Regions from separate parts of the Shewanella sediminis HAW-EB3 genome, predicted to be linked through region 4. Evidence: predicted binding sites of a transcription regulator. Region 4 holds the regulator's gene; each other region holds the start of a gene.

Region 1 (8,343 bases), 1.3 Mb from region 4:
CCCTTCGATGGGCATGGCGTTATAGATACTGGCGCGCATACCACCGACACTTCGATGACCTTTTAGCGCCACTAAACCCGCTCTACTCGCTTCGGCCAGGAAGTCGGCATTATTATCTTCATTCGCCAGATAAAATATCACATTCATCAAGGAACGGTTCTGCGCTGAAACGGTATTGTTATAAAAATTGGAGCCATCAATAAAATCATAAAGAAGCTGGGCTTTTTTGGCATTAACCTCTGCCATTGTCGCTACACCACCACTGCTCTTTAACCATTTAAACACTTCGGCAGCTAAGTACCATGCAAACGTCGGCGGCGTGTTATACATAGAGCCATGTTTAACGGCTAATCGATAATCCATGATCGATGATTGCGGCAAACTAGGTAGTTCCAGCATGTCATCACGCACGATAACGATGCTTAAACCCGATGGCCCAATATTTTTCTGAGCGCCGGCATAGATCAAACCGAATTTACTGACATCGATCTCTCGTGACATGATATTGGATGACATATCGGCCACGATAGGCCAAGGACTGTTAATGTCTTCAAAAATTTCGATACCATCAACCGTCTCATTAGGACAGTAATGCAGGTAGCGATAATCCGCGGCTTCGCCCGTCAATTCAGGAATGCTAACAGCGCCGATACCATTGTCATTCACGACCAGATCTAAGGTATCAATTTGTGCATCACTGGTGAGCTTTCTGGCTTCATCTACTGCAGACTTAGACCAACTTCCTGAGACAAGATAGAGCGCTTTTCCATTCTCGCCGAGAAAATTATTCACAACTGCTGAAAACTGCCCACGACCGCCTCCATGCATAAACAACACATGATAATTTTCTGGAATTGACATCAATTCACGTAAGTCGGTCTCAGCTTTATCGGTTAAGGCAATAAACTCTTTACTGCGATGGCTTATCTCCATGACCGATGTGCCCAGCCCGTTCCAGTCGAGCAGCTCACTCTGAGCTTTCTTCATTACGGCTTGGGGTAACATTGCGGGACCTGCACAGAAATTATATGTCGTGCTCACTCTTCTCTCCTTTACCTTTAATGCTATTGGCCACTTTTATGTAGTCATCCATATTGTCATAGGAGATGACAATATTCCTAGACTATTTTCAAATAACTCAATCTTTTGTAAAGAATAAAACAAAACGGGCGTCCAAATGGACGCCCGTTAATCATATTCGCTAAAGGATTAGCAACTACTCTGCTGGCTCAGCTTCTGGTGCATCGTCAGCTTTAGGTGTATCTACTTCAGATGTTGTTTCTACTGCCTCATCGGTTGCAGGAACAATCGGGTTGCCCTCTTCGTCGAGTTCGACCTCATCATCCTGGATTTCATCGATTCTCTGCAGACCAACAACCTTCTCTTCTTCTGCAGTACGAATAATCGTTACACCTTGCGTGTTACGACCAATGCTCGATACACCCGTCGCAGGAGTACGTACTAAGGTGCCCTTGTCACTGATCAGCATGATTTCATCGTTTTCACCTACTTGAACGGCACCGACAACGGCTCCGTTACGTTCACTGATCTTAATTGAAACCACACCTTTAGTAGCACGGCTCTTAGCTGGGTACTCAGAAAGGTCGGTACGCTTACCATAACCATTTTCAGTCACAGTCAAGATTGCACCATCGTCTTTAGGCACGATTAGCGATACCACTTTTTGATCATCTTCAAGACGAATACCGCGAACACCAGTCGCTGTACGACCCATTGGGCGTAAGGCTAAGACCTCTTCACCTGTTTCAGGGTCGAGCTTAACTTGACCGGTTTCTGAATCACGTACCTTCTCATTGAAACGAACCACTTTACCCGCGTCTGAGAAGAGCATGATCTCATCTTCGCCATTGGTGATATCTACACCAATAAGCTGATCGCCATCTTTAAGGTTAACCGCAATGATACCGTTCGCACGTGGGTTGCTGTAAGCAGTCAGTGCAGTCTTCTTAACAGTACCGTGAGCAGTGGCCATGATGATGTATTTATCATCGGCATATTCACGTACCGGTAAGATAGCGGTAATACGTTCGCCTTCAGACAGTGGCAGTATGTTCACAATTGGACGACCTCGGGCCGTACGGCTCGCAAGTGGCAACTGGTATACTTTCAGCCAATACATCTTACCGAAATCAGAGAAACAAAGGATCGTATCATGGGTGTTGGCAACGAGTAACTTCTCTACGAAGTCTTCATCTTTCACTTTTGTCGCAGCTTTACCCTTACCGCCACGGCGTTGAGCTTGATAGTCCGTAAGCGCCTGGTACTTAGCATAACCAAGATGAGATAGCGTCACTACGACATCTTCTTCGTTGATCAGATCTTCAAGACTCATATCAACTTCGTTTGCATTAATCACAGTGCGACGCTCATCACCGAAGTTTTCGAGAACTTCTTGAAGCTCTTCAGTGATAACTTCCATCAGACGTTCCGGGCTGCGAAGAATATAAAGAAGCGCTGCAATGATCTCCAGTAACTCTTCGTACTCTTTTAAGATCTTCTCATGTTCAAGACCGGTCAACTTATGTAGACGCAGATCAAGGATCGCTTGTGCTTGTTGCTCTGTTAAGTAGTAACGACCGTCACGGATACCGTACTCAGGCTCTAACCACTCAGGGCGAGCTGCATCATCACCTGCTTTTTCAAGCATGCCTTGCACATGACCTAACTCCCAACCTTCAGCAATAAGCTTCACTTTTGCTTCGGCTGGTGTTGGAGAAGCCTTGATCAATGCGATGATTGGATCGATGTTAGCTAATGCAATCGCAAGAGACTCAAGGATGTGAGCTCTATCGCGGGCTTTACGCAATTCAAATACGGTTCGACGTGTAACAACTTCACGACGGTGTAAGATGAAGCATTCAAGCATCTCTTTGAGATTAAATAGTTTTGGCTGACCATTGGTCAGAGCAACCATGTTAATACCGAACGAGCACTGCATTTGGGTTTGTGCATAAAGGTTGTTTAGAACGACTTCACCCACTTCACCACGTTTGATCTCGACAACGATACGCATACCGTCTTTATCTGACTCGTCACGCAGCCCACTGATGCCTTCGATCTTCTTATCTTTAACCAGCTCGGCTATCTTCTCGATCAAGCGCGCCTTGTTAACCTGATAAGGGATCTCGTGGACAATAATACGCTCGCGACCATTGTCTTCAGTTTCGACATCGGCTTTCGCACGCATGACAGCTCGGCCACGACCCGTGTGATAGGCATCGATGATACCTTTACGGCCATTGATGATTGCGGCTGTCGGAAAATCCGGGCCCGGAATGTATTCCATCAATTCGTTAATGGTCAGATCGGGGTTTTCGATTAAGGCAAGACAGCCACTAACCACTTCATTGATGTTGTGTGGCGGAATGTTAGTTGCCATACCTACCGCAATACCCGATGAACCGTTAACCAGAAGCGTCGGAATACGTGTCGGCAAGACTGAAGGAATAAACTCAGTACCATCATAGTTAGGAACAAAATCGACCGTCTCTTTCTCAAGATCGGCCAATAACTGATGAGCTACCTTATCCATACGAATTTCGGTATAACGCATCGCTGCCGCGGCATCGCCATCGACAGAACCGAAGTTACCTTGACCATCGACCAAGGTGTAACGCATCGAGAAAGGCTGAGCCAGACGTACTATGGTGTCATAAACGGCGGTGTCACCATGAGGGTGATATTTACCGATTACGTCACCGACAACACGTGCCGACTTTTTATAGGGTTTGTTCCAATCATTTTTAAGCTCACTCATCGCGAAAAGAACGCGGCGATGAACAGGCTTAAGGCCATCACGGACATCTGGTAATGCCCGGCCTACGATTACGCTCATGGCATAATCAAGATATGAATTCTTTAATTCGTCTTCAATATTAATTGGTGTTATAGATGAAGCCAGATCAGTCATAAACTGCTCGATCCCTTGAAATTTAGCCGACAAATCAGTACCCGAAATGGGCAGGTGAAATTGTTGGGCCTGAAAACGTGATTTGGCATTCTAACACAGTTATTTATTGTCGGTAGACCCTATTCAACTTTAGATATAAATTATAATTAATTGACTCATATCAAACTATGTTCGCTAAATAATCAATTGGTTAAATTATCGCTTAAATCTCTTTTGAATCTCCTTTGTTTATTAGAACCTATGGGTATAATGACATTAATAAGTAATCGCTATTGAGGTGATGTAGTGCAGCAAGAAGTGAAGCAAGAGATCAATGTCGACCCACAAGAGATCGCCAAATTTGAGAAAATGGCCGAAACCTGGTGGGATCCTGAAGGCGAATTTAAGCCATTACATAAATTAAATCCGCTTCGCCTTAACTATATCGACCAAACCAGCGGTGGCGTTTTTGGTAAACGTATACTCGATGTTGGCTGTGGTGGCGGTATTCTATCCGAGAGCATGGCGCGAATTGGTGCTATCGTCGATGGTCTGGATATGGGTACTGAACCTTTAGACGTTGCACGTCTGCATGCATTAGAGATGGATGTTGAAGTTAACTATATTCAAGACACCGCCGAATCTCATCGTGAAACACATAGAGAAACCTACGATATCGTGACCTGTATGGAGATGCTAGAGCACGTCCCCAGCCCTCGCTCTGTAGTGCAAGCTTGTGCCGACATGGTAAAACCTGGCGGTTATGTTTTTTTCTCCACGATTAATCGTAATATCAGGGCATACGTCGAAACGATTTTAGGTGCCGAGTACCTGTTGAAGATGCTGCCTGTCGGTACACACGACCATAATAAGTTTATTAAGCCATCTGAATTAATCTCCTTGGCCGAACATGCCGAACTGTTTTGTGAAGATGCTACCGGTATCAGTTATAACCCGATCACCGAAACATTTACCTACACCAAAAATGTCGATGTTAACTATATGATAGCGACCAGAAAGAGTATTGATTAAATGACTGTGGTGACTCAAACCCTGATTGCAACCGATATAAAAGGGGTACTTTTTGATCTCGATGGGACACTCGTCGATACCGCCCCCGATCTTATTGCCGCACTTAACATGAGTCTTGAATCGTTCGACCACCCGCAAGTGTCGCTGCAAACCATGCGTCACGTGGCATCTAATGGCAGTTTGGCATTAGCTCAAGCTGCCCTGCCCGGTGCAACCGACACTCAACACCGAGCCGTTCAACAGGGCTTACTGGATAGCTACGCACGAGTTAACGGAAACCATTGCCAACTGTTCGATGGCGTTGGAGGCCTTCTCGATTATCTCGACACGAATGGGATCCCTTATGGCATCGTTACCAATAAGGCGGCGAAATACACGCGTCCATTAATCCAAGCCCTATCACTCACGCAAAGAATGAAAACGGTAATAAGCGGTGACAGTACGCAGTTTTCAAAGCCCCATACCGCGCCTATGTTACTCGCCGCGCAGCAACTTAATTGTCAGGTCCATGAGATCTTATACTTAGGTGATGCGGAGCGTGACTTAGTCGCAGCTGCAGATAGTGCAATGTTGGGCGGCATCGCGCAATGGGGTTATATTGACGACGTGACTCACACTCACTCCTGGCCGGGACAATTTTCTTTTGAATCCCCCACCGCAATCATCGACTTTTTTATTGAGTCAATTTCAAACAGACCAATTTAAGCACCGCCTAATTAAGCGCGTACTATTCACTCAAAGATCCAAAAGATCGCCAGTCGGTCCTTTGGATTTTTGATCTGGATCAGTTCGCTTATTTTTTATTCTCCAGCCTGCAAGCCTAATAAAAACAGTCATCAAAGGTTAGCCATTACTAACAGGCAAGTTTACCCTCAGGTTATCCACAAGATGCCCCCAAAATTCATACTTGCAAAATGTGCTCAACCTCACTATCTTGTACCTAAGAAATTAAAAAACACCATATATAGTGTGTTAGTGACAATCAGAGACACAAGTGCTCGCTTGTGTGAAGTCAAGGAAACTACCGATTTTCGGTGTTCAATTTGATTGTTTACAAGGAATCGTAGGGTGGTCAGCACTGAGCACCTTCATAAATTTTAAAACCAAGGCCTATCTTTAATGAATAGCAATCTGAAAGTCACAAAACGCAGTGGCGAACGTGAAACCATCGACCTAGATAAAATCCACCGTGTCATCACATGGGCTGCCAAAGACCTCAATAATGTATCGGTATCTGAAGTTGAACTTCGCTCTCACCTGCAATTTTTTGACGGCATTCCAACAGAAGCTATTCATGAAACAATCATTAAAGCCGCTGCCGACCTGATCTCCCCGGAGTCTCCCGATTACCAATTTCTTTCGGCTCGTTTAGCGATATTCCACCTTCGTAAGAAGGCGTTCGGTCAATTCGAACCGCCTAAACTCTACGAACATGTGGTTAAACTGGTTGAGATGGGCAAATATGACGCTCATATTCTGCATGATTATAGTCGTGAAGAGCTCGATACCCTGGATGGTTATATCGACCACTGGCGTGACATGAACTTTTCCTATGCCGCCGTAAAGCAACTGGAAGGTAAATACCTGGTCCAAAACCGTGTCACTCACGAAATCTATGAGAGCGCACAGTTTCTCTATATCTTGGTTGCCGCCTGTCTGTTTGCCAAATATCCAAAAGAGACACGTTTAACCTACATCAAAAACTTCTATGATGCGGTTTCTACCTTCAAGATCTCTCTACCGACTCCGATAATGGCCGGTGTGCGTACACCTACACGTCAATTCAGCTCATGTGTTCTGATCGAGTGCGGTGATAGCCTCGACTCTATTAATGCGACAGCGTCCTCGATAGTTAAGTATGTAAGTCAGAGAGCCGGTATCGGTGTCAATGCGGGTCGTATCCGCGCATTAGGCAGCCCTATTCGCGGCGGTGAAGCATTCCATACCGGTTGTTTGCCTTTCTTCAAGTATTTCCAAACGGCGGTTAAGTCTTGTTCACAAGGTGGCGTGCGTGGTGGTGCAGCCACACTATTCTATCCTCTGTGGCACCTGGAAGTTGAATCTCTATTGGTTCTTAAAAATAACCGCGGCGTCGAAGATAACCGCGTTCGCCAGCTAGATTACGGCGTACAGTTAAACAAGGTGATGTATCAAAGACTGATCAAGGGCGGCATGATCACCCTATTTAGTCCATCTGACGTCCCAGGCCTCTATGATGCCTTCTTCGAAGATCAGGATGAATTTGAGCGCCTTTACCATCAATATGAGCAGGACGATTCTGTTCGTAAAACACAAGTTAAGGCCGCTGAGCTATTTTCACTGCTTATGCAGGAGCGTGCATCGACGGGTCGTATCTATATTCAAAACGTGGATCACTGTAATACCCACAGTCCCTTTGACAGCAAAGTTGCGCCAATCAGACAGTCTAACCTCTGTCTCGAGATCGCACTGCCAACAAAACCACTGAATAATATCGATGATCCAGAAGGCGAGATTGCGCTTTGTACCCTGTCGGCACTGAACTTAGGCGCCATAAAGGATCTATCTGAACTCGAACCCCTTGCAGATCTTGCTGTTCGTGCACTCGATAACCTACTCGATTATCAGGACTATCCAATCACTGCAGCTCAGAAGTCTTCGATGAACCGCAGAACATTGGGTATCGGTGTGATCAACTTTGCTAACTACTTAGCGAAGGAAGGTGTGCGTTATTCCGATGGTTCGGCGAACAACATCACTCACAAGACCTTCGAAGCGATTCAATATTACCTATTGAAAGCATCGATGAATCTGGCAAAAGAGCAAGGTGCTTGCCCCTCTTTCCATGAGACAAGCTATTCGAAAGGTATTTTGCCTATCGATACTTATAAGCGCCATCTGGATCAGATCTGTGATGAGCCGCTGCATATGGATTGGGAAACATTGCGCCAGGATATCGTCCAACACGGGTTACGTAACTCTACCCTGTCTGCATTAATGCCATCTGAAACCTCTTCTCAGATCTCAAATGCCACCAATGGCATCGAGCCACCTCGTGGGTTAATCAGTGTAAAATCCAGTAAGGATGGGCAACTTAAACAGGTGGTTCCAGACTTTGATAAGTATCAATACAGCTATGAATTGCTTTGGCAGATGCCGAACAACGAAGGTTACCTGCAGTTAGTAGGACTGATGCAAAAGTTTGTCGATCAGGCCATTTCGGCTAACACCAACTATGACCCTAGCCGCTTCGAGGGTCAGAAAGTACCGATGCAGGTGCTGCTAAAAGATCTGCTCAACGCCTATAAACTTGGTGTTAAGACACTCTACTATCATAACACTCGCGACGGAGCGACCGATTCTCACAGTGACATTGTCAGTGTTGAGAAAGAGGACGAGGGTTGCGAAGGCGGAGCTTGTAA
Region 2 (8,343 bases), 400 kb from region 4:
TGATGGGTGACCCGCCCGATATTTGCTTAGTCCCGGATGTTGGCGAAATTGGTACAATGGAATTTCATCGCGCCGAAGAAGCTATTGCGGCCGGAGAGGAGGCGGTGAGGCAGGCGAAACATCAGATAGAAGCTGTGTTGGGTCCCTAGTCGTGATCTCAAATAGCAAAAAGGGCCCGTTAGGCCCTTTTCCTCTCTTTTAACATGCTTTGGCTTATGTAAAATAATTTAAGCGAGTTTTACCACCATCTTGCCGCGGTTCTTACCTTCGAATAAACCGATAAACGCATCCGGTGCCCGTTCAAGCCCTTCGTAGACCGTTTGCTCTGCTTTAACCGCTCCACTGGCTAACCACTGCCCCATCTGCTTGGCAAACTCAGGGTAATGAGCCCAGTGCTCGAATACGATAAATCCTTCGATTTTTAGTTTCTTTATGATGATCATGGCCAGATTGCTCGGGCCCGGTGTCGGCCTTGTATCATTGTATTGAGATATCATGCCACACACGGCAATTCTGCCATGGTCATTCATGTTGTCGAGTGCTGCAGACAGGTGCTCGCCGCCGACATTTTCAAAATAAACATCGATCCCTTCAGGTGCTGCCGCGTGTAATTCAGCACTTAAATTTTCCGATATTTTATAATTAATGACAGCATCGACACCAATAGATAATAGGTGCTCTGCTTTTTCATCTGAGCCCACAGATGCGACAACTTTGGCTCCCATCAACTTACCCAACTGGCAAGCCACACTACCGACAGCACCTGAAGCGGCTGAAACAAAAAGCGTCTCTCCCTCTTTAAGCTCGGCGATTCGATTGAGACCCGTCCAGGCAGTCATTCCCGGCATACCCAGCACGCCAAGAAAGTGCGATTCACTCAGTGGTGTCTGTGGCAGACGAGTATGATCACTACCATCGGTCACATAGTGGCTGCGCCAACCCAACATGCTACTGACTTTACTTCCAACCGGAAACTCAGGATGACGGGACTCGATCACTTCACCGATGGCACCACCTTCAAGGACTTCTCCTATGGCAAACGGGGCGATGTAACTTTTTCTGTCTATCATACGACCACGCATATAAGGGTCGACAGACATCCATAAGTTTTTTACCAGAAACTCACCATCGTTAATGCCTGCTAATGGAGATGAAGCCAGTTTGAAGTTAGCTGTTGTTGGCAACCCTTCGGGACGAGAATCTAAGAGAATTTGTTGAGCCTGCATAAAACCTCCTTTGCTTTGCGCGCTAATTAATTGTGCTAAACTCTACTATTAAATAGCCAAGTTCGCAAATGCTTTGCGCGCAAAGTACTTGTTTGAGTTATTCTCCGCAGTTATCTTCCGGTTCAACAACTCAAGCAGAAATCCGGATGCGCCGGCTTATGTTTGACGTAGTTCGGAGTACAATAACGCTTCAATAGAAGAGTCTGACAAGATGATGGCGACAATTAAGGTGTTACTGAGTGAGTAAAAATACAGAGTTTCAGGTTGAAAATGAAAATTGCTTACCCGTTGAAAAGCAAGGAAAGTGTCTGTCTGATAATGTTTGTTTCGCGCTGTATACCGCTGCAAATGCATTGGTCCGGGCATACAGGCCTTTACTCGAAGAGTGCGGGCTAACCTATCCTCAGTATTTAGTTATGCAGGCTCTGTGGCTAGACAATGGCGCAAGTTTGACAGGGCTATCTCAAGCGACGCGTCTCGATTTGGGAACTTTAACCCCCATAGTCAAAAGACTGGAGACGAAAGGGTTATTGAGCCGCAGTGTAGATGCAAATGATGAGCGTAAGAAAGTGATCGAGACCACTGACGCCGGGTTCGATCTGAAACAACAGGCATTGGCTTTGAAAGAGGTGTTACTTAAAAAGGTAACCTTGGACGAGACGGATATAACCTCCTTGAGGGACATGTGTTTAACTCTGACGGAAGATCTGAACAGAAAATAGTACCTTTCCTGGATCACGAAGCTTATGTCGGATGCAAAGTTGTCAATCATAATATCTTGTGTCTCAAGCAATTACCCTATTTATGATTTTGTTAATATCAATATTGCTCTCACTGCCACTATGATAACTCGTTGCCTGTTATGAAGGCTTTGCGATAATGAATTTATCGACTGGGACAGCTGTATCTATCAAAACACTATTTCCCTGTCTCTCCAAAAATAGGGGACACTTCAGATTAAAATACAGTCAGGCAACTCACTGCCTATTGTTAATGAAATGTAAATGACGTAGGCTCCACTACCAATTAACGTAACAGGTGTTTTTAGTCGTTAAGGGAGGATGAATTTTCGCCGTTAGTCTATATTCCTCTTCGGTATCGTTAATCATTTAAACTATTGTCTTCTCATCAATTCTCGGGTAATCAGGATTATGCCCAGAGAGCTGGGTTGGGGAAGGGGAGAGCAAAATTAACAAAAAATGGTGCAGGCTATCGCCAACGTTAATTTTGCCTCTGTGAACATTAGGCTTTACTCATCACATCATTTAAGGAAAAACTGATGACAATTAAAACAATTCTAAAAAGTACGCTAGTGAGTACTGTGTTGTTAAGCAATTTTGCAATTGCTGATGATGATCAAATTTTGGTCGGGGCATTTCATGACTACGGGATAACTAAGTGTGACAGCTTTATTCTTGAAAATAGCCAGCTTCAAGGAAATTGGAACCTTTTCATTAATAAACATAAGGGAGGGATCGATGGCCCTTCTACAGAAGTTACTGTTACACAGATCTACGGCTCACAGGGCGATACGGTAAAGATTGAAGATACCTATATACAAACGGCTAAAAAATGTTTCTTGAGAAATACCTGGACATTAACTTTTAAAGGCTCATGTGCCGATAATGTCGATTTAAATGATTGGTATGTTTCCAATGAGATGCCGAATAAAGATTATACCACTTACAAAAATTCTGGTGGCTTGGAGCTACATGCAAAAGAAATTTCAATGGGTAATTTTAAAGCCTGCATTCAGGAAGGCTCGAAACGCTCTTCTGCGAAGCATGGCTAGTTAGTCCAAGCATATCGTGCGTATAGTATCGCTGTTTTTGCTTAATGTGGCGCATTCAGCGATAGAATACTCGTCTGCCACACATTCGATTCCTATATTGATTCCATCTGTTCTTCTCTGATTAAATACTTTTTTAACAGCTAAAGTCTTGATTCGCTATCGTTTCGGCATGATTCCTGCTTGTTGATTGCACCAGTTCTTTTACGCCGACTTTTTGACAATGAATCCAATAGCTAATACTGCAAGCCAGCTTTCCACTGCCACTAATATTGCCGATGCGTACGGTGTTAACAGTCAGCAGACTGAGGCGGGGAAGAGCAGTGACAAGGTGACGTTAAGTCAATCTCAATCGACGCGTACTCCCTCATCTAAAGAAACGGTTAAAGATGAGTCGGTCTCTCTCTCTCCTCGGGCTCAAAGAGCACAAAAGATCGAAAGCATGGCCAAAGACTTCTTTAGCTCGGGTAACTTCTCAACTCAGGATATTCCAAAGCTGGTACAACGTCTGTATCAGGATGGCATCTTGTCTGACTCGCAACTGACACGGTTATCGGACGGCGGCTTCGATATCCCTCAGCCTACAACTAAGCCCGAAGATCTTAAGACCTTCATTAAAGAGCAGCGAAGGGAGTTGGAAAATGCACTGGCAAAAAAGGGGGGGGAGAGTGAGTTTGGAGCTGAAAGTATGTTTATTAAGTTACTCAATGATGCCGAGAGTGTTATCGATGGGATGGGGAGCGCGCAAAGTGCCGAGATCAGCCAGAAGGCTTCGAGAGTTTCCGCCCAACTGAATGTTTATCTCAAGGGTGATGTTGAATTAACCCAGAGCTCTCGTGAGCAGTGGCAGGGGTTAAAATCTGTCATGCAGTTAGCCGCTTCGATGGGAGAAAATCAGCAAGCCGGTGGCCAACTCAGTAGCTATCTTGCTCTTGGGAAAGCATAAGTAATTTTTATCCACAATTTTTACCATTCTTATCCTTCATCTAGCCCTCTTTTGTGTCAGGGTCAAGGGTCAAATCGGAGATAAGTGGCCTCATAGGCACTTATCTTTTGTTCTTTTCTCACATCCAAAATTATATGATCGAGATCAATGTTCTCTGGTGATGTTTGTAGCTTAATACGCAACATATTGTGCTGAATGGTCTTAAATACACTATATGTGGTGTTAAATTCAGCGTCACTTGAGGAGATATTAAACAATGCCAGTGGTTATTAAGCGGGATGGTTACCGCACGCCTTTTGACGAAACAAGGATTAGAGATGCTGTATCGGCTGCAGCAAACTCGGCAGGTATTGATGATAATGACTATGCAACTCTAGTGGCCAATAATGTGGCTGAGAGCGTTGCCGATATGCCAGAAGTTGATATTCATGACCTGCAAGATGTCGTTGAAAATCAACTGATGGAAGGACCCTATAAATCCCTTGCCCGGGTTTATATTGAGTATCGTCATGACAGAGATCTTCATCGCGAGACCAGCAGCCGGTTGAATCAAGAGATCAAAGGTTTGGTTGAGCAGAGCAATGCTGCCCTGCTTAATGAAAATGCCAATAAAGATTCGAAAGTCATCCCGACTCAACGTGATCTGTTGGCCGGTATTGTTGCAAAGCATTATGCAACTCGCCATATATTACCCAAAGATGTGGTTGCGGCTCATGAGTCTGGTGAGATCCATTATCATGATTTGGATTACGCGCCATTTTTTCCTATGTTCAACTGTATGTTGATCGATCTTGCCGGCATGTTGACCAACGGCTTCAAGATGGGCAACGCCGAGATTGAGACGCCTAAGTCTATCTCGACAGCGACCGCAGTGACTGCACAGATCATCGCTCAGGTGGCCAGCCATATCTATGGTGGAACCACGATCAACCGCATCGATGAAGTATTATCGCCATTTGTAGCCAAGAGTTACGACAAGCATTATCAGGTTGCACTGACCTGGGGGATCACAGATGCAAAAGCATTTGCGACGACTCAGACCGAAAAAGAGTGTCACGATGCGTTCCAGTCTCTGGAATATGAAGTGAACACTTTGCACACTGCAAATGGCCAAACTCCTTTTGTCACCTTTGGTTTCGGACTCGGGACATCATGGGAGTCTCGTTTAATTCAATCTTCTATGCTGAAGGTCCGCATTGCCGGCTTGGGTAAGAATCGTAAGACCGCGGTATTCCCTAAGTTGGTTTTCGCCATTCGCGATGGTATCAACCATAAAGCAGGCGATTGTAACTACGATATCAAGCGTCAGGCACTTAAGTGCGCCAGTACCCGCATGTACCCGGATATTCTTAACTACGAGCAGGTAGAGAAGGTGACCGGTTCATTCAAGACTCCTATGGGTTGTCGTAGCTTCCTCGGTACCTACGAAGAAGAGGGGGAATTGGTGCATGAAGGGCGTAACAACTTAGGTGTGGTGAGTCTTAACTTACCTCGCGTAGCGCTTGAAGCTAATGGTGATGAGGCTGAGTTTTACCGCATACTGGATCAACGCTTGCTTATTGCCCGCAAAGCCTTAGATACCCGTATTGAACGTTTAGAAGGTGTAAAAGCCAGAGTGGCGCCCATCCTTTATATGGAAGGTGCATGTGGTGTACGTTTACGCGCCGATGATGATATCTCTACGATTTTCAAAAATGGTCGTGCATCAATCTCCTTAGGTTATATCGGGTTGCATGAAACTATCAATGCATTGCATGGCACCGATAAGCACGTATATGACTGCGAGATATTGCGGGAAAAAGCGATTGCGCTCGTTGAGTATATGAAAGCGGCGACAGTTAAGTGGAAAGATGAGACCGGTTATGGTTTCAGCCTATACAGCACGCCGAGTGAAAACTTGTGTAGTCGTTTCTGTAAGCTCGATACTAAAATATTTGGTGTCGTCGAAGGTGTGACACAGAAGGGTTATTACACCAACAGCTTTCACCTCGATGTTGAAAAAGCGGTAAACCCGTACGATAAACTTGACTTCGAAGTACCTTACCCAGCTATCGCTAACGGTGGATTTATCTGTTACGGCGAATATCCCAATATGCAGAACAATTTAGAAGCATTAGAGGATGTTTGGGATTACAGCTACAGTCGTGTTCCTTACTACGGGACAAATACTCCCATTGATGAGTGTTACGATTGCGGCTTTACCGGTGAATTTGAGTGTACCAGTAAAGGCTTTACCTGCCCTAAGTGTGGTAACCATGAGCCAAGCCGGGTTTCTGTAACACGTCGTGTTTGTGGCTATCTGGGAAGCCCAGATGCTCGACCATTTAACTATGGTAAGCAGGAAGAAGTTAAGCGACGAGTCAAGCATCTTTAACTCGTTTTCAGCTTAATGACATAAGTTTAACGACAGATGTCAACTTATAGACGCAACTGACCTGAGTGAGTTGCGTCATTTTACTTTTGTTATTTTATTTTGGTCATTTTACTTTCGCCATTTGAGCTGTGCTTCCAGCCTAAAAACCTCTTTGAAATTGTAGACAAAATAAAGAATTAACTCGCAAGGTGTCGCAATGAATTACCATCAATACTTCCCCGTAGATGTCATCAATGGCCCGGGTACTCGGGCTAGCCTGTTTGTCTCTGGTTGTGAGCATCAATGTCGAGGCTGTTATAACCAGTCGACGTGGAAGCCTTGCAGCGGACATGAGTTTGATATCGCAATGCAAGAGCGAGTACTGAGCGATCTAAAAGATACCCGTATCAAACGCAAAGGTTTGTCTCTGTCGGGGGGGGATCCGCTTCACCCTGCCAATGTTGCATCTATATTAGCCTTGGTCAAAAGGGTTAAAGCCGAATGTCCCGATAAAGATATTTGGTTGTGGTCCGGATATCTGTTGGATGAGTTAGCTGATGCCCAGCGAGCCGTTATTGAGTATATCGATGTTCTGGTCGATGGTAAGTTTGAGCAGGAGCTGGCCGATCCCAGTTTAGTGTTCCATGGCAGCAGTAATCAGGTTATTCACTATCTGACATAAAAGCGATAACTGTATTCGCACAGATACGTTATAATAGCCAATCAAGCAAACAAGAATTTTAAAAAACAGCCGTAATATCAAGGCTGTTTTTGCATTTTATAGCATTATTTAAGGCACGAGCATGAATTTAAAAGAAGAGCTTCATGGACTTAGCGACAAGCTAGAGCAGTTTCGCCGCAAATTCGCCGCCGCTGAAAAGCGTGGTGACAAAGGGATCATGTTGCAATTTACACAAGAGATCAACAAGGTCACTAAGCGTATTGCCAGTGTTAAGGCGCAGCAGACTCGTGAACTGAGTAAGCAAGGTGGCAGTGTTGCTGGATTGAAGTTTAAACGCGTTCTGACTAAGGCTGAGCAGGCCGATATGGGTAAGCTTAAAAAGTCAGTCAAAGGCTTAGTGGTTGTTCATCCTATGACGGCACTTGGCCGTGAAATGGGGATCACCCAAGTGACAGGCTTCGCCCCGAAAGAATTTTAATTACTGAATAATTACTCCACCGCGATTATTCATTAGTGAGCGACTTCAAATTATTTTGTTGTCGCCACGCGTATCCTTCGTACGCTGGCGTTGTGAGTCAACTATCATTTCAGGTGAATCAATAGCCGATTAAATCGCTAGGGTATTTCACTTAAAGATAAAAACACATAAAATACTCCGCCTGAGTACGAGACAGAATTAATAGTTGTTGAAGACATTTATCAGTGGCTATAGGTCTCGTTGGTTTTTCTGGATTGTCGTCGTCTCAGGGAAAGAGAGTCGTTAAGGTTATTTCATGTCGATTAAGTATGTCGCTTCTTCAAAGCTGCCCACACCATGGGGCGTATTTACCATGCATGGTTTCGAAGATTCCGATACAGGAAAAGAGCATGTGGCGCTGACGCTAGGTACGCTGGATGCAAATACCCCGATTTTAGGTCGCATTCACTCCGAGTGTTTAACCGGTGATGCCCTGTTTAGTTTACGTTGTGATTGTGGATTCCAGCTTCAAACCGCAATGCAGAATATTGCCGAAGCAGGCCAAGGTTTTATCCTTTATCTTCGTCAGGAAGGGCGTGGAATTGGTCTGCTGAATAAGATCCGTGCCTATGAGCTACAAGATCAAGGTGCCAATACCGTCGAGGCTAATGAAAGATTAGGTTTCCCGGCCGATATGCGAAAATACGATATGATCTTACCTATGATGGAGAAGATCGGTATTAAGCAAGTGAAGCTGATGACCAATAATCCTCGCAAAGTTAAGGCGATGAAAGAGTTGGGTATCGAGGTCGTTGAGCGAATACCACTTCAGGTGGGGAAAAACCGCTATAACGAAGGGTATCTGAAGACTAAGTCTACTGAGCTTGGAC
Region 3 (8,343 bases), 1.9 Mb from region 4:
GAGACTGTGGCTGAAGAAACGCCAGAGCTTATTCACAAAGCCATCATCGATCCACTAACCGGTCCTCAGCCTTACCAGGCGCGCGATCTTGGATTCAAGCTAGGTCTAAACCCGACTCAAATGAAGCAATTCACTAAAGTCTTTATGGGTTTAGCGAAAATGTTTGAAGATCATGATTTTGCACTGCTTGAAATCAACCCATTAGTTATTACCGACGAAGGCAATATTCACTGTCTAGATGGTAAGATCGGTATCGATGGTAATGCATTGTTCCGTCAAGAGAAGATTCGTGACATGCACGATCCATCGCAAGATGATGCTCGTGAAGCGCATGCGGCTAAGTTTGAACTTAACTATGTTGCACTAGACGGAAACGTGGGTTGCATGGTTAACGGCGCAGGCCTGGCTATGGGTACGATGGATATCGTAAACTTGCATGGTGGCAAGCCTGCTAATTTCTTAGATGTAGGTGGCGGGGCGACTAAAGAGCGTGTAGCTGAAGCATTTAAGATCATTCTGTCAGATGACAATGTTAAAGCCGTACTGGTTAACATTTTCGGTGGAATCGTTCGTTGTGACATGATCGCTGAAGGTATTATTGGCGCAGTGAAAGAGGTTGGTGTAACTGTACCTGTTGTCGTTCGTCTTGAAGGTACTAACGCCGATCTTGGTCGTGATGTACTGGCAAGTTCTGATCTCGATATCATCGCAGCTACAAGTCTAACTGACGCAGCTGAGCAAGTTGTTAAAGCTGCGGAGGGCAAATAATGTCTATCTTAATCAATAAAGATACTAAAGTTATCTGTCAGGGTTTCACTGGCGGTCAAGGTACTTTCCACTCTGAGCAAGCTATCGATTATGGTACGCAGATGGTCGGTGGTGTATCACCAGGGAAAGGCGGTCAGGTTCACTTAGGTCTTCCGGTATTTAATACTGTTAAAGATGCCGTAGCTGAAACAGGTGCAACAGCAACTGTTATCTATGTACCTGCACCATTTTGTAAAGATGCGATTCTTGAAGCGATTGACGGTGGCATTGAGCTAATCGTTTGTATCACTGAAGGGATCCCAACGTTAGATATGCTTCAGGTTAAAGTTAAGCTTGAAGAGACTGGCGTTCGCATGATCGGTCCTAACTGTCCGGGTGTTATCACACCGGGTGAGTGTAAGATTGGTATCATGCCTGGTCACATCCATAAGCCTGGTAAAGTCGGTATTGTTTCTCGCTCAGGTACGCTTACGTATGAAGCGGTTAAGCAGACTACTGATGAAGGTTTCGGTCAGTCTACTTGTGTAGGTATCGGTGGTGACCCAATTCCCGGTACTAACTTCATCGACGTTTTGGAGATGTTCCAAAATGATCCGCTAACCGAAGCTATCGTAATGATTGGTGAAATTGGTGGTACTGCTGAAGAAGAAGCAGCTGAATATATCCAGGCTAACGTGACTAAGCCTGTTGTTTCATACATTGCCGGTGTTACAGCACCTGAAGGTAAGCGTATGGGCCACGCTGGCGCGATTATCGCCGGCGGTAAGGGTACGGCTGAAGACAAGTTTGCCGCTCTTGAAGCCGCAGGTGTGACTACGGTTCGTTCACTTGCTGAAATCGGTAAAGCGTTACGTACTAAGACGGGTTGGTAATTTTAATTACTCGTTTAAAGAAGGCGCCTTTGGCGCCTTTTTTGTTAGCTATCAGACACAAAAAAACCAGCAATAAGCTGGTTTTTAACTTTCAAGTATCTGTCGAGGCCTGGTTCATTTGTTCAATGCTTCAGGCCCAAACTTAGACCTAGTATCAGGCGTCGCCGTGATCGCACTCATCATTAGTGCAAACACCATAGAGATATAAGCTATGGTTGGTCAGCTTAATGTTGTGTTTCATGGCAATTTCGTCTTGGCGAGATTCGATGACATCATCTGAAAACTCGATAACTTTACCACAAGACAGACAAACCAAATGATCATGGTGATGCTGCGTAGCCAGTTCAAATACGGCCTTACCACTCTCGAAATGGTGACGTGTCACGATACCTGCATCATCAAACTGGTTCAGCACGCGGTATACGGTTGCAAGACCGATCTCTTCACCTATATCGAGTAAGGTCTTATACAGATCTTCTGCGCTGATGTGCTGATTTTCCGGTCCTTGCATCAGTTCTAGGATCTTGACTCGTGGTAAGGTAACTTTCAAACCCGCCTTCTTTAGCGCTAGATTTCCATCTGTCATTACTAATCTCTTGATTGCAGAACCATTAGCCAAGCCAATATCGGTTCATTTGTGAATACTGGAATCTATTATATGTGTACAAATTGAAAACATAAACCTTTGATCTTGCTTTCTGGCTGCTTAAATAAATAAATTGTATAAAACTCCCTCATAATGTCGATAAAACCTGTTTTTTAAGCTTACATTTTGTATTGTTATTCTTAGTGTTATACCCAAACCACTTCAAAATGCAGAATTCAGCATGTCGAGAAGTGACAGAGTTCAAGACATGAAATAGTAGGACTAGTTATTCTAATTCAATATTTCATAACGTAGAAAAATGTTGCTTCTCGCCTTGCCCTGCGGGAGCTCTGAAACGAGCATCTTGAGGTAGCTTGGGTATATACTAATGACCAATATCCAGGAGAGAGAATTTTAGGCAAAATTGTTCCTATCTACTCAAGCTATTTCGTCATATCGGGTTAAGAGTTCTGTGGGATTGTTCAACAATTGCGCTTAACGGGTCTAATCTGTTTTTGACCTGAGTGTTGGTAGGCTTAATGAGAGTGAGCCGTTTGACGTGACAATAATTAGAAGGACTGAAGATGTATCGGCAGATAGTGGTATTAACCGGGGCTGGAATTTCAGCTGAATCGGGCTTGAGAACATTCAGGGATCAAGATGGGCTATGGGAAGAGCATAAAATTGAAGATGTCGCTACGCCGGAAGGCTATGCCGCAGATCCTGAGTTGGTCGAAGGTTTTTACAATAATCGCTGGAAGCAACTCCACGGGGGTGATGTTGAGCCCAATAAAGCTCACACAGCGCTTGCCCGTCTCGAGCAAGAATTTGATGGCGACCTGTTAGTTGTAACCCAGAATATCGATGATCTCCATGAGCGGGCTGGTTCCCGCCGCTTGCTGCATATGCATGGTGAACTCTCTAAGGGCCGTTGTCCGCGCTCCAGACAGACATTTCTGCTGCGAGACCCTTTCGGCCCGGAGCATACCTGTACCTGTTGTATTCCGGCCCAGAGGCTGCGTCCACATGTCGTGTGGTTTGGAGAGATGCCGATAGGGTTAGATAGAATCCAGCATGCTTTAGACACCTGCGATCTCTTTATCGCTATCGGTACCTCTGGTTCGGTCTATCCGGCGGCAGGTTTTGTAGACACGGCCAACCATCATGGCGCACAAACCGTTGAGGTAAACTTAGTGGAAGCGGATCGTCATAGTCAGTTTCAATATCACCTTCAGGGTAAGGCCAGCGCCATTTTGCCTGAATTAGTCGAAAAAATATTGTCGGGTAACATTATTAGTAACAAGGAAATGAGTAACCAGGAAGATAAGCCTACTCCTGCTTTCTTAAGTAATGCCAACTAATGGAACCCTCTTTCAGTCATGTACAAGCAATAGAGCCGAGTGAGCCATTAAAGCTCGCCATCATCATGCGCGGGCTTCCCGGAAGCGGTAAGTCCCACTGGGTTGATAAGTTTATCTCCGGCCAAACACTCGAGGTCGCCGACAAGGTTCGGCGCTCGGGGCTTTTTTCAACCGATAGCCAGTTTTACCGGGATGGAAAGTACCGGTTTGACAGCAAGCGGCTCTCTGAGTATCACCAGCGTAATCTGACCGGGTTTATTCAAGCGCTATCGGCCTGCGTGCCGATAGTTATCTGTGACAATACCAACTTAACCCGCTGGGAGTCGATGGCGTATGAAGCGGCGGCGAAGGCGCTGGGCTATCGGGTTCGCTATATGTTAATTGGTGATCCTCAAGATGAGGCGCACCAGGCCGTGTGTGCTGAGCGTAACGGCCATGGTGTGCCGTTAGAACAGATAAAGCGGATGGCGAAGCAGTTCGAAGCGTTTTAATTTGCGGCAGGCTCAGGAGCCAGGCTGCTAGTTAACCGCCATGGGTGAGGACTATAGTCCCGCTTAAATCAGCGGGGCTTTACTTGCTTCGATTGCAGATGAAGCACTATCTCATCTCTCAGCTCATCGATAAGCTCTTTATTGCTCTGTTGCTTCAAGGCGACCCAACCATCTGTTCCCATCACATCTATTGCGTGAATATTGAGCTCATTGCACATGTCGCCGTTACAGCAGCCGCTTAAGGTCCACTCACCGGATAACCTGTAAATGCCTTTGGTTGTATGTAGCCTGCTAATCGTAAATGCCGTCATCACTCTTCCTTTCCTTCTGACAGCTTGTGCCGTTTACAGCTGACGTTTCATATAACGTTTCATACGTTTAGGTGGTTTTCGTGTCGGTGTTTAGCTGGAGACTCTTGCCATCAGATAGGCGTCGACATACTGTCCATCGCGAAATGCATAGTTTTTTGCCGTCCCCTCCTTCACAAAGCCGGACTTCTCATACAGGGCGATAGCGGCCTCATTATCCGTGTATACCTCGAGTTCAATTCGCGTCACTGAAAGCCAGTTGTTAGCAAGATCGACCATAGCCGCCAACAGTTTAGCGCCAATGCCTTGGTTTTGTTGGTTGCTGCAGACAGCCATTCCGATATTACCCACATGTCTGCGGCGGGGAGAGCTCATGAGCTGCATGCCAATCTGGCCGACTATGATCCCGTTAGCCTCAGCGACCAGGCTGTAACTGTCTTTATTTGGCTCAGCGAGTCGCTGCTCCCACAATTGTTGAGAAGGATAGGGGAGTTGCAGCGTGCCCGAATAGGCTCCTGGTTGAGCATAAAGGGCCTGTATACCGACAAAATCATTAGGCTCTGTGTGTCTGATTGTCACTTCCATCTTCAGCTTCCTGCTAATTAATATGCTTGATCTTTATGCCTGCTCCCCGATACAGAACTGCACCGGTAGAGGCGATGAAATAGCTTGTTAAACAGACTCTCATAATCAATGCCTGAAATGAAGAGAACCAGATGATTTAACCTTTATCACGGAGCTGGATTCAAGCGCTTTAAAAGCACTTTAACGTTATCTGAACGGAGCGTGTTTTGCCTTCCCTAGTTGCTTTTTGGGATGACCGCAAGTCGATCACATCATCAATTTTATCAAACTTAAAATACTTGCCTGAAGTTTGACCAGTATCAAGAGTTCTCCATATTGCATGTTCACAGATTACTATATCTTGTGTATGTTTTTGGTTTAAGCACTATATATAGGTGTGAGTATGTTTAACTCTTTACCTGCTCAAGTTGTCATGCAAGAGGTTCCCGGTGAGATTTCGTTGCTGTTTAGCATTACCGGTTGTGATGTTGGCTGTAAAGGGTGCCACTCGACAGAGCTTTGGAATGAGGAGTATGGCGAGCCGTTGAGTGAGGAATGTTACAGAGCCTATCTCAACCAATATCGCGGCTATGTCAGCTGTATTTTGTTCTTCGGTGGAGAGTGGCAGCCGAAGCAGTTAAGTGAGTATCTGGCACTCGCAAAAAAGATGGGGTTTAAAACCTGTCTATACACAGGGCGAGAACGGGTCGAGCAGGAGATCCGCGCTCAACTGGATTTTCTCAAAACCGGTGAGTTCGACCATCAAGTTGGCGGACTCGATAGTCCCGGTACAAACCAGAAGTTTTACGATTTAGCTCAAAATAAAATAATTAATTATAAATTCATTAACGATTAAGGATATCAAATAATGGAACACATACCCTCGGCGCTCATCGAAGAGAAAGTACAATTTATACAAGATTACATCGATGCCAGTAATGCCGCAGATGGGTCTAAGTATGATGCCAACGCCAATGTCAGCAGTAAAAATCTGGCGACACTCGAGACCGAGCTGAATAAGGATATCAATATTGCGGTAAACCGGCGTCTGATGAAGAGCCAGATCGCAAACCTGTTCGATTCATCTCTGGCCGAGGAGTATGAGGGTAGCATCAATGAACATCTGATCTATGCCCACGATGAAAGCTCACTAAAGCCCTATTGTGTGAGTCTCTCTCTCTATCCCATGTTGCTCGATGGGCTGACTAAGTTGGGAGGTGAGTCTTTAGCTCCCCTTCACTTAGAATCTTTTTGCGGTTGCTTTGTTAACTTAGTATTTGCCGTCAGCGCACAATTTGCCGGTGCGGTGGCGACGGTTGAGTTTTTAACCTACTTCGACCATTTTGCCCGTAAAGACTATGGCGATGATTATACCGTCATCGCCAAAGATAAGATTGAGGCGCACCTGCAACACGTGGTCTATAGCCTGAACCAGCCAGCTGCAGCGCGGGGTTATCAATCCGTATTCTGGAATATCTCTCTGTTCTCGGAGGACTTTCTCAATGCCATGTTTGAGAACTTCGTGTTCCCGGATGGTGATGCGCCCAACTGGCAATCGATCAACAAACTGCAGCACTTCTTCATGGACTGGTTTGGCAGAGAGCGAGAGATAGCCTTGCTGACGTACCCTGTTGTTACGGCCGCTATGTTGACCAACCAAGGTCAGGTAGCGGATGTGGAGTTTGCTGAGTTTTGCAGCGATCAGATGTCGAAAGGGAATAGCTTCTTCGTCTATATGTCTGAAAACGCAGATTCATTAGCGTCCTGTTGTCGTCTGCGTAATGAAATCGCCGATAACAGCTTCTCCTATACCTTAGGCGCAGGTGGGGTTGCGACGGGCTCTATCAATGTAATTACGCTGAATTTAAGCCGGGTTATCCAGCAGGGTAAAGATCTTCGCAGTGAGATTGAAAAGATTCAAAAGTATCAGGTGGCTTACAGAAAGCTGATGGAGCACTACCAGGCGTGTGGCATGCTCCCTGTGTATGATGCTGGCTTTATTCATCTCGATAAGCAGTTTTTAACCATAGGCATTAACGGTATGGTCGAGGCTGCGGAGTCTCAAGGCATAGTTGCGGGCAATAATGGTGACTATAAGGCATTCGTAGAGCGCCAGCTTAAGATCATCTACCAGGCCAATAAAGATGCGACTAAACGCTGGGGATACAAATTTAATACCGAATTTGTACCGGCGGAAAACTTAGGCGTCAAGAACGCTAAATGGGACAGAAAAGCCGGGCTTAAGGTCAACCGAGACTGCTACAACTCCTACTTCTATCCGGTAGAGGATGAATCAATAAACCTGGTGGATAAGTTTGTGCTCCATGGTAAAGAGCTGACACAGTTTCTCGACGGAGGGTCGGCGCTGCACCTGAATCTGGACGAAAACCCGGATCCCGAGCAGTACTTCAAGATATATCAGATAGCGGCAAGGACAGGGTGTAACTACTGGACGACGAATGTGAAGGTGACCATCTGTAACAGCTGCAATCATATCGATAAACGAACCTTACACGCCTGTAGTGTCTGTAACAGTCAAGATATCGATTGGGCGACGCGGGTGATAGGCTACCTCAAGAAGGTCACGAGTTTCAGCGAGCCAAGACAGAAGGAGCACGCGTTGAGACATTATCATCGTGAAGAGACTAAGTATCATAGTGAAGAATCTAAGTTGCAGAAAGTGAGCTAGCCTCACTCGTTATGGTTGTTTGATGAAAAAGGACAAAGGCTGAGGAAAATGCGCCTTGTCCTTTTTTATGGCTTTGCCATCGAACTTATTACCGATTAACGACGAAAGGTAACCTCTTCGGTTTCTGTCAGATGTATCTGAGTGGTCGCGATTTGTGTCTGAGCTAAGACTCTGCCGTGACGTATCGAGAAGCGCACCGGGACTTGGCGACGAACGGCATCGAAACCATTATCTGCGGGGAGAATAAGCAGGCTACCGGGTCTTCCTGATTCGATGCCATATTGGTCCTGAATATTGAGCGTGCGCGCCGACTTGCTGCTGATAAGGGCCAAGGAGTCATTTATCTGCTCGTATCCCATTATCTGACACACATGCAGGCCCATATGTAGTACCTGTAGCATGTTAGCCGTACCAAGCGGATACCAGGGATCGAAGATATCATCATGGCCGAAGCAGACATTAATATCTGCGGCTAACATCTCTTTCACCCTGGTGATGCCGCGGCGTTTAGGATAATCGTCGAAACGTCCCTGAAGATGTATGTTAACCAGTGGGTTGGCCACAAAATTTATCCCTGACATCTTAAGCAGACGGAACAGGCGAGACGCATAGGCACCGTTGTAGGAGTGCATGGCCGTAGTATGGCTCGCCGTTACACGCTCACCCATATCAAATTTATGGGCCAGGGCGGCGACGGTTTCGAC
Region 4 (8,343 bases):
CACTCGATGCCAGCCCTCTTAAAGATTGTCCCGCAAGCACGCGCGGCGTCGGGTAATAATGCCGGTTAACCAGATATTCATGGTGCTCAGGATCGACGTGTCGCTTACCACGAATCACATCGAGTCCAAGGGCCGAATCACCAATGGTACCGGTGACGTAGATCCAATCACCATTTTTGGCTCCGCCACGGGTTAACGCTTTTCCCGTAGGAACTTGGCCGTTTATCGTAATAGTAATTGAGCGAGGTCCGCGAGTCGTATCGCCCCCAATTAATGCCACCCCATAATACTCGGCTGCATCGAACAAACCTGAGCTGAACTCTGTCAGCCATTGCTCATTCACATCCGGTAGGGTTAATGCCAGTGTCATCCAGGCAGGTTCTGCGCCCATGGAGGCGAGATCGGAAAGATTGACTGCTAGTGATTTGTACCCCAGAGCCTGAGGTGGAATATCGGGATAAAAGTGGACATTCTCAACCAAGGTATCGCAAGAGATGGCGATAGATTTATTCACAGCAGGCTGAACCAACGCGCAATCATCACCTATGCTTAGCTCTACATCACGGCGAGAGAGAGAACGATTAGTGAAGAAGTTTTCTATTAATTGGAATTCTTTCACGGTAATAGGAACCCGTTAGATATTTGAGATGAGTTTAAGAGAGTCGGCAATATCATTAAAAACGATAAATAGAATGAACAAAAAAAACGGCATCCTGGGATGCCGTTATCTTGTATTACTTACGACCTACAATCTTGTCGAGAATACCGTTTACAAACTTATGGCCATCTTCAGCACCGAACGCTTTAGCTAATTCGATAGCTTCGTTAATTGCAACTTTATAAGGCACATCTTTACGGAATGTAAGCTCATAAGTCGCCAGTCTTAACACGGCTTTCTCAATTGGAGAGACCTCATTATAAGGACGCTCAATGTGAGGGATAATTTGCTCGTCTATTTGAGCCTGTTTTGTCGCTGTTCCCGATAGTAGCTCACGGAAGTAGGCAACATCGATACCATCAATCTTTTGCTCAGTTAGAAATTCATGCTCAACATCAGCAATGTTATTTCCACTTAACTGCCAAGAGTAAATGGCTTGAACGGCTAAACGGCGGGCCTTACGGCGCTCAGAAGGCTTCATTTATATTCCTAATCTTGCAACTGCTGTTCTAGTTCTTGCAGTACATTAACCATTTCAAGCAGGCCAAGTGCAGCTTCGCCACCCTTATTACCCGCTTTAGTACCAGAGCGCTCAATGGCTTGCTCTATGGTATCGGTAGTTAACACACCGAATGAAACAGGAAGATCGAACTCAAGTGCGACTTGAGCTAAACCTTTGTTACACTCACCTGCAACAAAATCAAAATGTGGCGTACCACCACGGATAACTGCACCCAGTGCAATAATCCCATCAAATTTACCGCTGGCAGCAACACGACGCGCTGCAAGTGGTAACTCAACCGCTCCAGGAACACGTACTACTGTGATATTTTCATCAGAGACTTGACCGAAACGTTTAAGCGTATCAACCGCACCTTCAAGTAGGCTCTCAACAAGGAAGCTATTGAAGCGTGAAACTACGATAGCGATCTTGGCGTTTTTCGACTCGATATTACCTTGAACTACGTTCATTTATCTTACCTAAATTAGCTTGTTTACCCAGCACGGGCGCGGAAGAGGCGGTATAATAGCACAGCCCCCAGCGTTGATCCCCATGCAATTCATCAGAATTGTTCAATTATTCTTACTAACGTTTCCACCCGGCACTATTTTTCGCTTAAAAAAACAGTTTAAGGTAGAACGAATCTTCATTACTCGGCGATATAGCCTGTGACTTCTAAACCGAACCCGGAAAGTGAATGATAACGCTTTGGCGAGCTTAATAAACGCATCTTTGTCACACCGACATTAGCAAGGATCTGTGAACCGACCCCGACCTGACGAGAAGTCCCATGCCATTTAGCAGGTGCAACCGCTTGACCGCTATCTTCCAGTTCAAATGTTTTTACTTTCGCCAGGATGTCACTGCTATGTTCTTGATGACCCAGTAACACCAATACACCACCATCATCGGCAATACGTTGCATTGCCTTTTCGAGTGGCCAGCTACGCTGTTGATCGCGTTCTGAATGCAACAGGTCATTGAACGTGTTCTGCAGATGCACTCGTACCAGCACATCCTCTTTGACCTCCCCCTTAATCAGCACGTAATGCAGCTGATTATCTATGGTATCTCTGAAGGTCAACATATCGAACTCACCGAAACGAGTTGGTAACTTACATTGCGCTTCACGCACAACACTGGTCTCTTTGGTATTTCGATATTCAATCAAATCGGCAATGGTACCCATCTTAAGACCATGCTTTTCGGCGAAGATCTCAAGATCGGGACGACGGGCCATAGTGCCATCGTCATTAAGAATTTCAACGATTACCGCCGAAGGTTCAGAGCCTGCCAAACGTGCTAAATCACAACCCGCCTCAGTATGGCCGGCACGAATAAGCACTCCGCCCTCTTGCGCCATCAATGGGAAAATATGACCAGGCTGAACGATATCCGTAGGTTTCGCATCTTTACCTACAGCCGCAAGCACAGTAACGGCTCGATCTTGAGCAGAAATACCCGTCGTAACCCCTTCTGCCGCTTCGATAGAGACGGTAAAGTTAGTTGAAAACTGAGCATTATTGTTCGTTACCATCAAGGGCAAGTTCAACTGCTGACAACGTGATTTAGTTAAGGTCTGACAGATCAAACCACGGCCATAGGTCGCCATAAAGTTAACGGCTTCAGGCGTCACCATGTCGGCAGCCATGATCAAGTCACCTTCGTTTTCTCTATCTTCATCGTCCATCAAGATAACCATTTTACCGAGGCGAATATCTTCGATGATCTCTTCTATACTGTGTAACGACATTGTAAGGCCTTAATTTTTATTGTGACGATTCCCTATTCAGCAATAGAAATAACTGAATAGATATATTCTAGTAATAATTTAATCTTCTATTTACAGGTTTTGCCAGTGTTTAACGCAAAAAACCTGAGCGAGCTAACAGATCCATAGTCACATTGGACTCTGGCACTCCGGCCGTGTCGCTTGAGTAAGTCATTAATCTTTCTAAGTGACGTGCAATAAGATCCACTTCGATGTTTACTGCATCACCCGCCTTCAGACTGACCAGTGTCGTTTCACCTGCGGTGTGAGGCACTATGGTTAATCTAAAGCGATTATCGATCACTTCATTGACTGTAAGACTGACACCGTCAATAGTGATCGAACCTTTATGAGCAATATAGCGTGCTAAGATCGAAGGTGCTGTGAGCCAAAACTCAATAGCCTTACCACGGAACTGTCTGTCATCAACAGAAGCGATGCCGTCTACGTGACCGCTGACCATATGACCACCAAGACGGGTCGTCGGGGTCACCGCTTTTTCCAGATTGACCATAGTGCCGACCTGATACTTGGCAAACCCGGTTAAACTTACGGTTTCAGCCGAAATGTCTGCAACATAACCATCACTCAGACACTCAACGACGGTGAGACAGACTCCGTTGGTTGCAATACTGTCGCCTAAACGAACATCGCCTAAATCGAGTTTACCACTGGCAACGTTCAAGCGAATGTCATCACCTAAACGTTCAATTTTTCTCAGTGTACCGACTGACTCTATGATCCCAGTAAACATGAACTTATGACCTTATTTTTAACGTTAAACGGGTATCTTTACCCAATTTACGCTCATCAATTAACTCGACGGCTGGAATGTCTGCCATCGCTTCATAGCCGGGCAGTGAGATTAAATTACGCCCGGCCGACCCTAATATTTTCATCGCTTGATATAATACCAGCTCATCCCCATGGCCTTGCTCGATAACACTCCCCGCCAAGGTCGCACCGGCTTCGATAAGCACTGAGTTACATGATTGTCCAAGATGCTTAAACAGGAGTGATAAAACGACACGACCGCAATCATCGGCTGGCAACTTGAGATGGGATACATGCTCAGGCCAGGCCGTTTGCTCTTCGAGAGGGTAATCGGTACAGGAGACCAGCAAGATGGGACTATTGACTGAAAAAAGTTTAAACCCCTTGGTTAACCTTGCTCTGCTATCCAGTATGACCCGAAGTGGTTGATGGATCTCACTCGGGGCAAGCTCGTTGGCCAACACGCCCAGCTCACTATGACGCACATTCAGCGATGGGTCATCAATAAGCACAGTCTCGATGCCGGTTACTAAGGCGCAATGCCTGGCCCTTAGGCGCTGAACATCACGTCTGGCTTCACTGCCTGTTATCCACTTGGAGACGCCATTGTTAAGGGCTGTCTTACCATCTAAGCTAGACGCTAACTTCACAGTGATCTTTGGCAGTCCGGACTGCATACGCTTCATAAAGCCCGGATTGATATCGCCGGCCTCGACATTCAACAGGCCAACGTCAACCTGGATACCGGCGTCCGTGAGCATTTTAATCCCGCGTCCGGATACCTGAGGGTTTGGATCTTCTATTGCCACAACCACACGTGCAACACCAGCCTTTATCAAGGCTTCTGCGCATGGAGGAGTGCGGCCATGATGACTGCATGGCTCGAGCGTGACATAGGCGGTAGCGCCCTTAGCATTGTCGCTCGCCATGGCTAATGCATACACTTCGGCATGAGGGCCACCCGCCCTGATATGAAATCCTTCACCAATGACCTGACCTGCTTTAGTCACCACACTGCCAACACAAGGGTTAGGCCTGGTGGTGTATAGCCCTTTACGCGCAAGTTTAATTGCGCGGCTCATCATTTCAATATCTTCTACAGACCACATATTATTCAAACCAGATTTTGTTCAGAGTAAGTAGCTCTTGAAACTATTCACACCTTATATACCATTTATTTCTGCAGTTTAGCGATAGCATCACCGAATTCAGATACATCTTCAAATGCACGATAGACCGAGGCAAACCGAATATAGGCCACCTTGTCCAGATTAACCAGCTGATCCATCATCAGATTACCGATCATCTCCGACTTAACTTCACGCTCGCCAGTTGCACGTAGAGTCGATTTAATTTTAGTCAGCGCCTGCTCAATTTGATCCATCGACACCGGACGTTTTTCAACGGCCCTTAGCATACCGCCTCTGAGCTTCTCTTCATCGAATGGTTGACGGCTGCCATCTTGCTTGACGACTCGCGGCATGACAAGTTCGGCCCCTTCAAATGTGGTAAATCTCTCATGACATTCGGCGCACTCACGGCGACGCCTGACTTGATGACCGTCTGCGACCAAACGTGAATCGATCACTTTTGTATCTGTTGCGCTGCAAAATGGGCAATGCATAGAGCCTCCGAAGAAGTTAAGAATTGGAATGACTGTTTAGAGGATTTACTCTACTCGGCGGTCAGGAGTAGAGATCACTGATGATACGGATCTCCTGACACAAAAATGGCCGCTAAATAGCGGCCATTGAAGTTTACCTGATTTAACCTACAAGGTTAACCGTAAACAGGGAACCTGGCGCACAATTCAAGCACCTGATTCTTAACACGCTCAATCGTGCCTTGATCTGTGATGTCATCAAGTACATCACACATCCAATTAGTCAACTCAACCGACTGCTCCTCTTTGAAGCCACGACGAGTTATTGCCGGAGAGCCGATACGAAGACCCGAAGTCACAAACGGAGAACGCGGATCATTGGGAACTGAGTTCTTATTAACCGTGATATTAGCAAGTCCTAAGGCAGCATCGGCGTCTTTACCTGTGATATCTTTGCTTATCAAATCAAGTAAAAACAGATGGTTGTCTGTACCACCAGAAACGACATCATAGCCACGCTCGATAAACGTCTTAGCCATAGCCTTCGCGTTCACAACGACCTGCTCCTGATAAGCAGTAAACTCCGGCTCGAGTGCTTCTTTAAACGCAACCGCTTTAGCAGCGATAACGTGCATCAAAGGACCGCCCTGACCACCAGGGAAAACGGCTGAGTTCAGCTTTTTATAAATAGCTTCATCATCGCAAGCAGATAGGATCAAACCACCACGGGGACCGGCAAGCGTCTTGTGAGTTGTCGTCGTTACAACGTGAGCGTGCGGGAGTGGATTCGGGTAGATGCCGGCAGCAACCAGGCCTGCAACGTGAGCCATATCAACAAACAGGTAAGCCCCTACTTTGTCGGCGATTTCACGGAACTTGCCCCAGTCGATGATACCTGAGTAAGCACTGAAACCTGCGATGATCATCTTAGGCTTGTGCTCAACGGCAAGACGCTCAACTTCGGCGTAATCAATCTTGCCTGTCGCCTCATCGATCCCGTACTGAACGGCATTATATAGCTTGCCAGAAAAACTCACATGTGAACCATGAGTTAAGTGACCACCGTGAGCTAAGCTCATACCCAATACCGTATCGCCACCTTGAAGCAGTGCCATAAATACAGCTGAGTTAGCCTGAGAACCTGAGTGAGGCTGTACGTTGGCATAGGTAGCACCAAATAGCTCTTTGGCGCGAGAAATTGCGAGTTCTTCTGCAATGTCTACGTGCTCACAACCACCGTAATAACGCTTACCCGGATAACCTTCGGCGTATTTATTGGTTAGCTGAGAACCTTGAGCTTCCAGAACACGTGGACTGGTGTAGTTTTCTGAAGCGATAAGTTCGATGTGCTCTTCCTGACGACGAGTTTCATCTGCAATCGCTTGAAACAGTTGTGGATCAAAGTCCGCGATATTCATATCTTTTTTCAGCATTAAAATCACTCCAGCTGTAAATTCTTATAGTAGGGTTGCGCGGTATTCTACAGCGCAATTGATCACAATCCCAGCATTTAGAACATGAAATTCCTTGCTATTCGTTGTGAGCAGTGCTCACAAACTGACAGAACGGCAACAATTTGCCCATTGAGTGACTGTTTTCTCTGTTTTATTCGAGTTTTCGAAGGAAACTCATTGGCTTGAAGACAATTCAAGAAAACACTTTTTCATTTTCAACCTTAGTTTAACTCTAGATTAACTCCGTCAACCCAGCCCAAAGGTGTTTTTTTGGGTACTTACGGCCCAATACTCTCTCAAACCGGAGAACAATCATCGAACGCTCCATTTTATCGGCTCGGGTTGATTGACATCACACCAGGCAATGATGAGTGGTAAAAATATCGATGACGGTTCGATCTATGAATATCAGATTAAATACCAATTGGTATAAGTTCACTCTCGATTCGAGTAGAATTAGCCCAATTCTTCTATCAGATAAGATGATAAATATGGCTCAGTTTGTTTATAGCATGCTTAGAGTGGGCAAGATTGTTCCCCCCAAGAAGCAGATCCTAAAAGATATCTCATTAAGCTTCTTCCCAGGAGCTAAGATCGGTGTACTCGGTCTGAACGGCTCGGGTAAATCAACCCTGCTTCGCATCATGGCGGGTCTGGATACCGAGATTGAAGGTGAAGCACGCCCGATGCAAGATCTTAAAATCGGTTACCTGCCCCAAGAACCTAAACTCGATCCGACTCAAACGGTTCGTGAAGCGATCGAAGAGGCGGTTTCTGAAGCTAAAAATGCCCTCACCCGACTCGATGAGGTTTACGCGCTATATGCTGAGCCCGATGCAGACTTCGACGCACTTGCTAAAGAGCAGGGACAACTGGAAGCCATTATTCACTCGCAAGATGCCCATAACCTCGACAACGTACTCGAACGCGCGGCTAACGCACTGCGTCTTCCCGATTGGGATGAAAAAATCGAAGTACTGTCGGGTGGTGAACGTCGCCGTGTCGCCATCTGTCGCTTGCTGCTAGAGAAGCCTGATATGTTGCTTCTCGATGAACCTACCAACCACTTAGATGCTGAGTCTGTCGCATGGCTTGAGCGATTCCTGCAGGATTATACCGGCACAGTTGTGGCCATTACCCACGATAGATATTTCCTGGATAATGCAGCCGGTTGGATCTTAGAACTCGACCGCGGTGAAGGCATACCGTGGGAAGGCAATTACTCTTCATGGCTTGAACAGAAAGACGCCCGACTTCAACAGGAGTCGGCAACCCAGAGTGCTCGTCAGAAAACCATTGCCAAAGAGCTTGAATGGGTACGACAGGGTGCTAAGGGTCGTCAATCTAAGGGTAAGGCACGTATGGCTCGTTTCGAAGAGCTTAATACCAACGATTACCAGAAGCGTAATGAAACCAACGAGCTGTTTATTCCACCAGGGCCACGCTTGGGTGACAAGGTGATCGAGGTTAAAAACCTAACCAAGTCTTACGGCGATCGTGTACTCATCGACGACCTGAGCTTCTCGGTTCCTAAAGGCGCTATCGTGGGCATTATCGGCGCAAACGGCGCAGGTAAATCGA

Evidence for each region. The regulator NrdR, encoded in region 4, represses ribonucleotide reductase genes. The targets are predictions, from matches to a motif close to AAACACNANATNTNGTGTTT.
Region 1: the regulator NrdR is predicted to act here: its motif matches at 5,896-5,915, upstream of nrdA (class 1a ribonucleoside-diphosphate reductase subunit alpha).
Region 2: the regulator NrdR is predicted to act here: its motif matches at 4,167-4,186, upstream of nrdD (anaerobic ribonucleoside-triphosphate reductase).
Region 3: the regulator NrdR is predicted to act here: its motif matches at 5,331-5,350, upstream of nrdG (anaerobic ribonucleoside-triphosphate reductase activating protein).

Annotation. Positions count from the first base shown of each region.
Region 1 is NC_009831.1:2,787,608-2,795,950, forward strand. It holds gene serC (3-phosphoserine/phosphohydroxythreonine transaminase) at 1-1,041, opposite strand, end outside; gene gyrA (DNA gyrase subunit A) at 1,217-3,931, opposite strand; gene ubiG (bifunctional 2-polyprenyl-6-hydroxyphenol methylase/3-demethylubiquinol 3-O-methyltransferase UbiG) at 4,229-4,942, shown strand; gene SSED_RS12085 (HAD-IA family hydrolase) at 4,943-5,647, shown strand; gene nrdA (class 1a ribonucleoside-diphosphate reductase subunit alpha) at 6,062-8,343, shown strand, end outside.
Region 2 is NC_009831.1:1,905,961-1,914,303, forward strand. It holds gene rssA (patatin-like phospholipase RssA) at 1-149, shown strand, start outside; gene SSED_RS08275 (NADP-dependent oxidoreductase) at 228-1,226, opposite strand; gene SSED_RS08280 (MarR family winged helix-turn-helix transcriptional regulator) at 1,466-1,948, shown strand; gene SSED_RS08285 (hypothetical protein) at 2,506-3,018, shown strand; gene SSED_RS08290 (hypothetical protein) at 3,239-3,961, shown strand; gene nrdD (anaerobic ribonucleoside-triphosphate reductase) at 4,218-6,335, shown strand; gene nrdG (anaerobic ribonucleoside-triphosphate reductase-activating protein) at 6,532-6,996, shown strand; gene SSED_RS08310 (YibL family ribosome-associated protein) at 7,118-7,474, shown strand; gene ribA (GTP cyclohydrolase II) at 7,770-8,343, shown strand, end outside.
Region 3 is NC_009831.1:3,385,929-3,394,271, reverse strand. It holds gene sucC (ADP-forming succinate--CoA ligase subunit beta) at 1-768, shown strand, start outside; gene sucD (succinate--CoA ligase subunit alpha) at 768-1,640, shown strand; gene fur (ferric iron uptake transcriptional regulator) at 1,795-2,226, opposite strand; gene cobB (Sir2 family NAD+-dependent deacetylase) at 2,811-3,587, shown strand; gene SSED_RS14680 (ATP-binding protein) at 3,587-4,078, shown strand; gene SSED_RS14675 (hypothetical protein) at 4,147-4,389, opposite strand; gene SSED_RS14670 (GNAT family N-acetyltransferase) at 4,480-4,971, opposite strand; gene nrdG (anaerobic ribonucleoside-triphosphate reductase activating protein) at 5,354-5,806, shown strand; gene nrdD (anaerobic ribonucleoside-triphosphate reductase) at 5,819-7,639, shown strand; gene SSED_RS14655 (cytosine deaminase) at 7,735-8,343, opposite strand, start outside.
Region 4 is NC_009831.1:1,509,099-1,517,441, reverse strand. It holds gene thiL (thiamine-phosphate kinase) at 1-619, opposite strand, end outside; gene nusB (transcription antitermination factor NusB) at 735-1,139, opposite strand; gene ribH (6,7-dimethyl-8-ribityllumazine synthase) at 1,148-1,630, opposite strand; gene ribBA (bifunctional 3,4-dihydroxy-2-butanone-4-phosphate synthase/GTP cyclohydrolase II) at 1,810-2,913, opposite strand; gene SSED_RS06545 (riboflavin synthase) at 3,023-3,685, opposite strand; gene ribD (bifunctional diaminohydroxyphosphoribosylaminopyrimidine deaminase/5-amino-6-(5-phosphoribosylamino)uracil reductase RibD) at 3,690-4,814, opposite strand; gene nrdR (transcriptional regulator NrdR) at 4,880-5,329, opposite strand; gene glyA (serine hydroxymethyltransferase) at 5,485-6,741, opposite strand; gene ettA (energy-dependent translational throttle protein EttA) at 7,254-8,343, shown strand, end outside.